One region of the Arthrobacter sp. WCS2018Hpa-7 genome, then DNA from elsewhere that is predicted to be linked to it. Evidence: riboswitches for the same ligand, from Rfam matches in the RefSeq annotation. Region 1 holds a riboswitch; the other holds the start of a gene.
What was found. Region 1 has a riboswitch for S-adenosylmethionine ahead of RQH14_RS14610 (DUF1737 domain-containing protein). Riboswitches for the same ligand answer to the same signal wherever they lie in the genome.
Positions count from the first base shown of each region.

Region 2: linked by a shared signal. The riboswitch ahead of RQH14_RS02680 (hypothetical protein) and the one ahead of RQH14_RS14610 (DUF1737 domain-containing protein) in region 1 are both predicted to bind S-adenosylmethionine.

Region 1 is NZ_JAVTJB010000013.1:34,204-38,615, reverse strand. Features, by position in the region: gene RQH14_RS14625 (hypothetical protein) at 1-445, opposite strand, end outside; gene RQH14_RS14620 (O-succinylhomoserine sulfhydrylase) at 456-1,664, opposite strand; gene RQH14_RS14615 (rhodanese-like domain-containing protein) at 1,665-2,075, opposite strand; gene RQH14_RS14610 (DUF1737 domain-containing protein) at 2,072-2,338, opposite strand; SAM riboswitch class IV at 2,352-2,463, opposite strand; gene RQH14_RS14605 (SulP family inorganic anion transporter) at 2,547-4,253, opposite strand; gene RQH14_RS14600 (NtaA/DmoA family FMN-dependent monooxygenase) at 4,408-4,412, shown strand, end outside.
Region 2 is NZ_JAVTJB010000002.1:15,513-19,924, reverse strand. Features, by position in the region: gene RQH14_RS02690 (helix-turn-helix domain-containing protein) at 1-501, opposite strand, end outside; gene RQH14_RS02685 (sodium:solute symporter) at 768-2,303, shown strand; SAM riboswitch class IV at 2,507-2,626, shown strand; gene RQH14_RS02680 (hypothetical protein) at 2,643-2,951, shown strand; gene RQH14_RS02675 (hypothetical protein) at 2,948-3,145, opposite strand; gene RQH14_RS02670 (VIT1/CCC1 transporter family protein) at 3,379-4,412, shown strand, end outside.

The DNA of each region.
Region 1 (4,412 bases):
CAACATGCAGCCCGGAATAGGCCAGGAAAGGCGCGCTGGATCCTCGGCGGTAGGCAAAACCCTCAAGGTCAGCAGCCCGCCGGGCGAGGCTGGAGACGAAGAGCGGGGCGCCGGCGAGCAATGCGGCGGCGGCAGCGAAAGCCCACTTCTTCGCATTCCCACGTGGTGCATTGTGGCCCGGAACGGCGTTCTGGCCCGGAACGGCGTTCTTGCCCGGAACGGCACGGGCAAACGCGGCGAATCCCACCGGCACGGCCACGGTTCCCACGGCGGTAAGGTGCTGGCCCACGATCCAACCGCGCCGTCCGGAGGTCAGCATGCGCAGGCGTTCGGCATCGTCCGGTGTCATGTAGACGCGCGAGACCGGCGAGATTCCCACGAACCACACCGCCGTGCCGGCAACGATGACCGCTCCGGCACGGCGATAGGGATGGTTCCCGCTCATGGCAACAAGGCTAGACCTGTTTGAGGGCCTTCTCCAGATCCAGGACGAGGTCGTCCACGTCTTCCAGTCCCACAGAGAGTCGGACTACTCCGTCGGAAAGCCCGATCGCCGCCCGGCCCTCCGGTCCCATGGCCCGGTGGGTGGTGGTGGCGGGGTGGGTGATGAGCGACTTGGAATCGCCCAGGTTGTTGGAGATGTCAATGACGCGGAGGCCATCGAGCAGGGCGAACGCAGCCTCTTTGGCTGAGCGCCCGGTCGAAGGAGACAGCTCGAACGTCAGCACGGTGCCGCCGGCCTTCATCTGCTTTGCGGCAAGCTCGTACTGCGGGTGGGACTTGAGCAGCGGGTACTTGACCCAGCTGATGGCAGGTTGCTGCTCGAGCCACTCTGCGATCTTCAAAGCGGATGCCGAGCTGTGGTTTACCCGCAGTCCGATGGTCTCCAAACCCTTGGTCAGCACCCAGGCATTGAACGCGGAAAGAGAGGGACCGGTGTGGCGCATGAGCTGCTTGACGGGACCATCGATGAACTCTTTGGTGCCCAGGATCGCACCGCCAAGGACACGACCTTGGCCATCAATGTGCTTGGTGCCGGAGTACACGATCACGTCCGCGCCCAGCTCACCGCAACGCTGCAGCAGGGGAGTGGCGAAGACATTGTCTACCACGACGGTCGCCCCGGCGGCATGCGCCAGTTCGCTGACGGCGGCGATGTCGACGATTTCCTGCATGGGATTGGACGGCGACTCGAAGAACACGGCAGTGGTCGGTTCCGAGAGGGCTTCACGCCATTGATCCAGATCCGGGCCGTCAACGAACACAGTCTCCACGCCCCAGCGGGGCAGGATCTCGTTGAGGATTACGAAGCAGGAGCCGAACAGCGAGCGGGCGGCAACCACACGGTCGCCTGCAGCCAGCAGGGCACCCAGGGCAGTGAAAACCGCGGACATGCCGGACGCCGTGGCAAAGCACGCCTCAGTGCCTTCGAGCAGCCTCAGCCGCTCCTGGAATGTGGCGACAGATGGGTTGCCGTAGCGGGAGTAAACGAAGCGTTCGTCCTCGCCGGTGAAGGCACGTTCGGCAGCGGCGGCCGATTCGTATACAAAGCCGGAGTTCAGGAAAACGGGCTCGGATGTCTCCTGGAAATTGGTGCGGTCAAGGCCACCGCGAACGGCCTGGGTGTCAGGGCTCCAGCCGGCGGCGTCGGGATTGAAAGTCACTTACTCGGTCCCCAGATTCGTCGGCAGGCCACGGTTCTTCCAGCCGTTCACGGTGCGCTCACCGTAGCGGTCCGGTTCGCCTTCGAAGCCCTCAAGGACGTTGTAGGCCGTGAAGCCGGCCTGCGTTGCGGCAATGGCGGCGGAGATGGAGCGCTGCCCGGAGCGGCAGATGAAGACGAGCTCCACGGCATCGTCCTCGGGTGCCTGCTGCTGCAGGTCCTCTATGAAGCGGGAGTTCGGGATACCGCCGGCGAGGTTCCACTGGATGAACAGGGGATCGTTCTCAGTGGCTTTGGTGTCCGGGATGCCGATGTGGGCCCACTCGCCCTCGGTGCGCACATCCACCAGGATGGCGCCTTCTTCAAGCTTGGCCCACGCATCCTGCGGGGTCAGGTCACCTGCGTAACTCATGCGTGGCCCTCGAATGCTTCTTCATCGTCGTAGTTCTCGAGCTGGTCCACTGCGTTGGCGACGGCGGCATCCGCATTGGCAATCGCCGCAGGCAGCACAATTGCCTGGGCCACGATGACTTCCGTGCCGTTGAAGGTAGCTGCCGGGCTGCCATGGAGCACATAGCCTTCGGCGAGGGAGTTGTGGATACGCTCGCAGAAATCGCGATTATCCGGGCCTGTAATCAGGCGGTAAGAGAGTTTTTCTTCAGTGGGTTCAGGCATTGCTGGTGCTCCTCAGTCACGCTTGCAGTTCGAGTTGTCGATACGCCGAGTAGTCACCTGAGGCACCCCGCCGGAGAGAGGGTTGCCGACCAGCAAGTCAGGGCTTTGCGCTGGTACTCATTACTCAAGAAAAACGTAACATCCACGGGCGTCGGGCTGCACTTGCGGGTGGCTGCACCGTCGTCATGTTGCGTAATCGGCGGCTGCTTCACTGCCGGTCCTTAAGCGCCCGCACTGCCGCGCCGACAGTGGGGTAGAAGTGGTTCGGCGTAAATCGGGCCGCCGTACCAAGGCGGATCAACTTGTCCTTCACAGGTCCTTTGAGCTCGGCAAACACCAGGTCCACTCCTTTTCTGGCCAGCCATTCGTCCAGGGTTACCAGGTCATCCAAGGCGGTGGTGTCGATCCCCGTGATGGGTTCTGCAGCAAGGATGACGTGGGTAATGGGCTCCGCGGACTCGTCCGGGGCCTCGTCGAGTTGCTCCCTGACAAAGCTGGCCAGGACCTGTCCGTTGCCGAAGAACAGGGGTGCATCGAATCGAAGGATCAAGAGCCCGGGAATTCGCTCGCCTTCGGGGTGCCGTTCAAGGTCGTGATACCCGGGGACGCCTTCCTCGGCGCCGAGTTCGGTTCGGTACGGATCCCATGCCCTGCGGACAAAATCCAGGAGCGCCAAGGCGATGGCCACCACGATTCCCTGGAGGACACCCACCGTCAGCACTCCCACGAACGCGGCCAGCATCACCACGGACTCGCTGCGGCTCAGGCGCAGGAGCCGCCGGACGCCCGCTGGATCCGCGAGGGCAATGGCTGCGGCGATGACGACGGCGGCCAAGGTTGCCGATGGCAGGTACTCGGTCACGCCCGGTGCCAGCAGCATGAACGCCAGCACCAACACGGAGCCCACCACCCCTGTCATCTGGGATTTCGCGCCGGCATCCACGGCCACCGGGGTCCTGGAGGTACTGCCGGAGATGGGGAACCCGCCCAGGAGGCCTGTAGCAGCATTGGCTGCACCAAGCGCAGCCATCTCCCTGTTTCCGGAGACCTTCTTCCCTTCCTTGGCTGCCAATGTCTGTGACAACACCCCTGTGTCAGCGAAAGCCATGAGTGCAATGCCTGCGGCGGCAGGGAACAGCGTCAGGGCGTCGGCCCAGCCGATGCCCCCGAGTGCGGGCATGGGCAGGCCCTGCGGCAGGACCCCGGTGACTTTGACGTCGCCGTTGAGCCCGAAGACCGCCGTCGCCAGGCACGAGCCAACCACCGCCAGCAAAACGCCGGGCACCTTCCATTTCAGGAGCCGGGGGATCCAGATGAGAGCCAGCGACCCGACTCCCAACAGCAGCGCGGTGATGTTGACCTCGCCGCCCAGTAACCCGGTGGTGACCTTCGCGAGCTTTTGCCAGATGTCGCCGTCGGCCTCAATCCCCAGAAACGCCGGGAGTTGCGAAAGGGCCACCAACAGCGCGATTCCGTTGAGGTACCCGAGCCGGATGGGTTTGGACAGCAAGCCCGTGATGGCTCCCAGTTTCAGTGCCGAGCCCGCAAGCATGAGCGCCCCGATCAACACGGCCAGCAAGCCGGCCAGCGCCACGGATTTTTCGCTGCTTCCCGCTGCCAGCGGCACAATGGCCGCGGCAATCATGGGAGCAAGGGCAGAATCGGGTCCCAGGACCAGAATGCGGGAAGGTCCCACCACCGCATAAACCAGCAGCGGGACCACTGTCGCGTAGAGCCCGGTGACCGGGGGAAGCCCTGCCGCCTGCGCGTAGGCCATCCCGGCGGGCACCAGCAGAGCAAACAGTGCAGCGCCCGCAATCAGATCGTGCCGCAGCCATTCCCGCTTGTAACCCTTGAGGGCCCAGACGCTGGACAGCCGGTCCTTGGCGGAGGGGCGGGTGGTTGCTGCACTCATACAGCGATCATTCCCGACCCCTGCTGTTTGCGGAACACGACATACGCCTTATGTGGAAAATCCGGACCGTCTCCAGCCGCGTTCAAATATGACGTCCCGGGAGCATAATTGACCCAGTACGTCCCCCTGTAACTTCGCATGAAATCAGGTCGCGGTGAA
Region 2 (4,412 bases), on a different contig from region 1:
TTCGCGGCCGGGGAAGGAGAGTGTGTCCCCTTCTTCAAGGTCGTACTCTTCATTGGTCAGGATGAGCTTGATCCTGCCCTTGACCACGTGCAGGACATCGACGTCGCAGTCTACGGCGTAGAGCTCGTTCTCCCCACGGCCCCGCGGCTCTATAGTGGCCTGCAAAATCTGGAGTCGACGCTCTGAGCGGGCCGTCAGCAAACGCTCCACAATGCCCTGGCCACCCAAGGAGATGCGCGGACCGTCGTCGCGTTTGGTCAGGTGCGTTTCCGGGGCGGCGAACAAGTCGCCTACGGACACCGACAGGACCTGGCACAGGGTGACCAGAGAAGCGACCGACGGCGATGTCAGGTCACGCTCCACACGGCTGAGGAAGCCCTTGGTCAAGCCGGTAGCATCAGCCACTTGCTCGATGGTGAGGCGCTGCGCCTGCCGGGCTGCGCGGATTCTGGAACCGATGGCAACGGGAACATTGCTCGGTTCAACGGGGAGAGCCTTCATTCACGAACCTTTCAGGCCTGTCATGTGGCCCTGTCATTGGAGCAATAGTAGCCGGGAGACAGGCCAACAGGACCAGAATCCGCGGAACCATGACCAAAGCACCTTGACTGTTACTCCGATCACAACATATCCTCATAGGCAACAAGTGTTGTCTGTGAGGCACACAACACCTCCCCAATCTCCAACCATCAGCACAGAGACTTCGACGCTTCGCAGGAGTATCGTCGAAAACCCCAACCTCCGTGCATCAGCTCCAAGGACCGTTCATGGAATCTTCGGCTATTAACATCGCAATCGTGGTGGTGTACCTGCTCGCCATGCTGGCATTCGGCTGGTGGGGCAAGTCCCGCACCAAGAACAACAGCGACTTCCTGGTGGCCGGCCGCCGCCTGGGACCGTTCCTTTACACCGGCACCATGGCCGCTGTGGTCCTCGGTGGCGCTTCCACCGTGGGCGGCGTCGGCCTCGGCTACAAGTTCGGCATCTCCGGCATGTGGCTGGTGGTGGCCATCGGCTCAGGCGTGCTGCTGCTCAGCCTCCTGTTCGCCGGCACCATCCAGCGCCTGAAGATCTACACCGTCTCCCAGATGCTGAGCCTTCGCTACGGCAGCAGGGCCACACAGACCTCAGGCATCGTCATGCTGGCGTACACGCTCATGCTCTGCGCTACGTCCACCGGCGCCTACGCCACCATCTTCGTGGTGCTCTTCGACTGGGAACGCTGGCTGGCCATCGCCGTTGGCGGCGCGATCGTCCTGGTCTACTCCACCATTGGCGGCATGTGGTCCATCACCTTGGCCGACCAGGTCCAGTTCATCATCAAGACCGTCGGCATCTTCTTCCTGATGCTCCCGTTCGTCCTGAACGCTGCCGGCGGCATGGACGGCATCCGTGAGCGCCTCGACGACACCTTCTTCCAGATCGATGGCATCGGCGCCCAGACCATCATCACCTACTTCGTGGTCTACACGCTGGGCCTGCTGATCGGCCAGGACATCTGGCAGCGCGTCTTCACCGCCAAGACCCCCACGGTTGCCCGTTGGGGTGGCGCCACGGCCGGTGTCTACTGCATTCTCTACGGCATCGCCGGCGCCCTGATCGGCCTGGCTGCCCGCGTGGCCTTGCCGGATATCGACGTCGCCAACCTCGGCAAGGACGTTGTCTACGCAGAGGTAGCCACCCACATCCTGCCCGTCGGCATCGGCGGCCTGGTCATGGCCGCGGCTGTCGCAGCCATGATGTCCACCGCTTCCGGCGCCCTGATTGCCGCAGCAACGGTGGCACGTGCGGACGTTGTCCCGTTCGTGGCCAGCTGGTTCGGAAAGACCATCAACACCGATGACAGCGAAAATCCCGAGCACGACGTCAAGGCAAACCGCTACTGGGTTCTTGGACTCGGCATCGTGGCAGTACTGATTTCCATGGCAGCACAGGACGTGGTGGTAGCCCTCACCATCGCCTACGACATCCTGGTAGGCGGCCTCCTGGTAGCAATTCTGGGCGGCTTGGTGTGGAAGCGCGGCACGGGCATCGCCGCTGCGTGGTCCATGGCAGTGGGATCGGTGTTGACTCTGACGCTGCTGATCCTCTTCGCCGTGGGTGTCATTCCGAGTGCGGACGGCGTCTACGCCAACGAACCGATCTACTTCGGCCTCGCTGCCTCGTTCATCGCCTACGTCGTGATTTCACTGCTCACCCCGCCAACGGATCCCGCCGTCCGCGCGGCCTGGGATAAGCGCGTTGCAGGTGCCGTCTCTGAGGAACTCCCGCCTGAGGCCCACCCGGTCAGCAGCCACAAGTAACGCAACAAGCAACAGAGCAACGTTCGACGGCGGCGCCTCCCCTTTCCGGGGTGGCGCCGCCGTTGTTTTGTCCCCGCCGTTGTTTTGCCTCCGGGAACTGGGCGTTGCGTGGCCCGCTGTGCTCCCTAAAACCCCGCCAAAGCACGCAGAGCAGGCCTCACAACGGGAGGGGGTTGGGGTGCTGTGCTGTAGGGTGGTCCCAGCTTCAAGAGATGTGGTGCCAAGCTCCGACTGGCCACACACCAACCCCATGTTCACGGGTGGTTCGGATGAGGAAGCGGCCCGTCCCGGACCAGAGACAACCGAGCGGGCAAGAGCACTCCCCCAAGGAGCAGTCCCTTGCCATACCAAGGCGATACCACCCCGGCACCAAGCAGTCCGGCACCAAGCACCCCGGCACCAACAGCCACGCCCACAGTTGCGGTGATTCCCGCCGTCGACCTTTTCATGGGCACGGTCACCATCACCGCGAAGGCCGGAACCCGGCGGTTTGGACATCCCCAGCCGCACCTGATCGCGCAAGCGTTGGCCCGGGCCGTCCGTCCGACGCTCTGGTGTGAGTCGTCCAGGACACTCACGGTAACTGTTGCCGCCGTCGGCAAACGCGAGGGTGTGCGGCAGCACTACACCCTCTCCCGGGAGGACTAAGCCTGGATTTCCTCGTCCTCGTCGCGGAACTCTTCGGTTTCATCGATCGGGACCACGCGTTCGTCGTCCTCCGGGGCGTCCACTTCTTCCACCCAGGCCTCGTCCACTTCCTGGTCCTCTGCGTAGTCGTAGGCGGGATCCGACTCGATGGTTGCCCGGTCCGGGTGCTTGGCGTGTGATTCGGTGGTGTCCATGCTGCAACCTCCGTCTCGTGGGCGGCTCAAAGCCCAGTTGAACGTGTGCGGGGAGGGCCCCCGCCCCTGTCCTTCCATCTGAGCACCGGCTCAGTCGAGGGTCAAGGACGGCCGGAAATTACGGTGCACCGAACATTCCAGCTAAGGAATACCAGCCAAAAATCCGCGCGGATAAGCGGTAGTGTGGGGCGTGCAATGGGGCCGCAACTACCCCACCCAGCACAGGAGAGAAAGTGCAACAGCACCAGGAATCCCCCGGTTCGTCGAGCCCCGCTCCGGACCCCACCCCGGAATCGGCAGCCCCCGAAAACGACGTAACGCAACCGCCGCCGCCCTCGCACGCCGACATCCGCCGGTGGCGTCAGTACCTCGCCGATGAACGTGCCGAGGCCGCCGTCTACCGCGAACTCGCCCAGAGGCGCGACGGCGAAGAACGCCAAATCCTGCTGGCCCTTGCCGAAGCCGAAGGCCGTCACGAGGCCCACTGGCTCAAGCTCCTCGGTGAGCACGCCGGAATGCCCAAGGCCGCATCAACCCGCGGCCAGTTCCTGGGCTTCCTGGCCCGCAACTTCGGGTCCGTCTTTGTGCTGGCCCTGGCCCAACGAGCAGAGGGCCGCTCCCCCTACGGCACCGAACCCGCGGCAACAGCTGCCATGGTGGCCGACGAACAGATCCACGAAGAGGTGGTCAGGGGACTGGCCACCCGCGGCCGGAACCGGCTTTCCGGTACTTTCCGTGCCGCGGTCTTTGGCGCCAACGACGGTTTGGTGAGTAACCTCTCGCTGGTCATGGGCATGGCCGCCACCGGCGTACCCAGTCCGGTGGTGCTGATGAGCGGTGTGGCAGGTCTTTTGGCCGGCGCACTGTCCATGGGCGCCGGCGAGTACGTCTCGGTCCGCTCCCAGCGGGAACTGCTCAATGCGACCCTGCCAACGCAAGCCACCCTCACGGCTGCCCCGTCCTTGGACATCGAGCACAACGAATTGGTGCTGGTGTACCTCGCCCGCGGTATGACCCGCGAAGCCGCCGAGCACCGCGCCGCAGAGCGCATGGGCGTGTTCAGCTGCGACTGCGATCCCAGCCTCTCCTTGCAGCCTGAGAAACCTGCCACCGACGAGCACGAATCCGTCGGCTCCGCGTGGGGCGCCGCGGTGTCCAGCTTCTGCTTCTTCGCTTCCGGTGCGGTCGTTCCCATCCTGCCCTTTATCTTCGGCATGACGGGCTTTGCCGCCTTGATGGTGGCCGGTGTCCTGGTGGGCATCGCGCT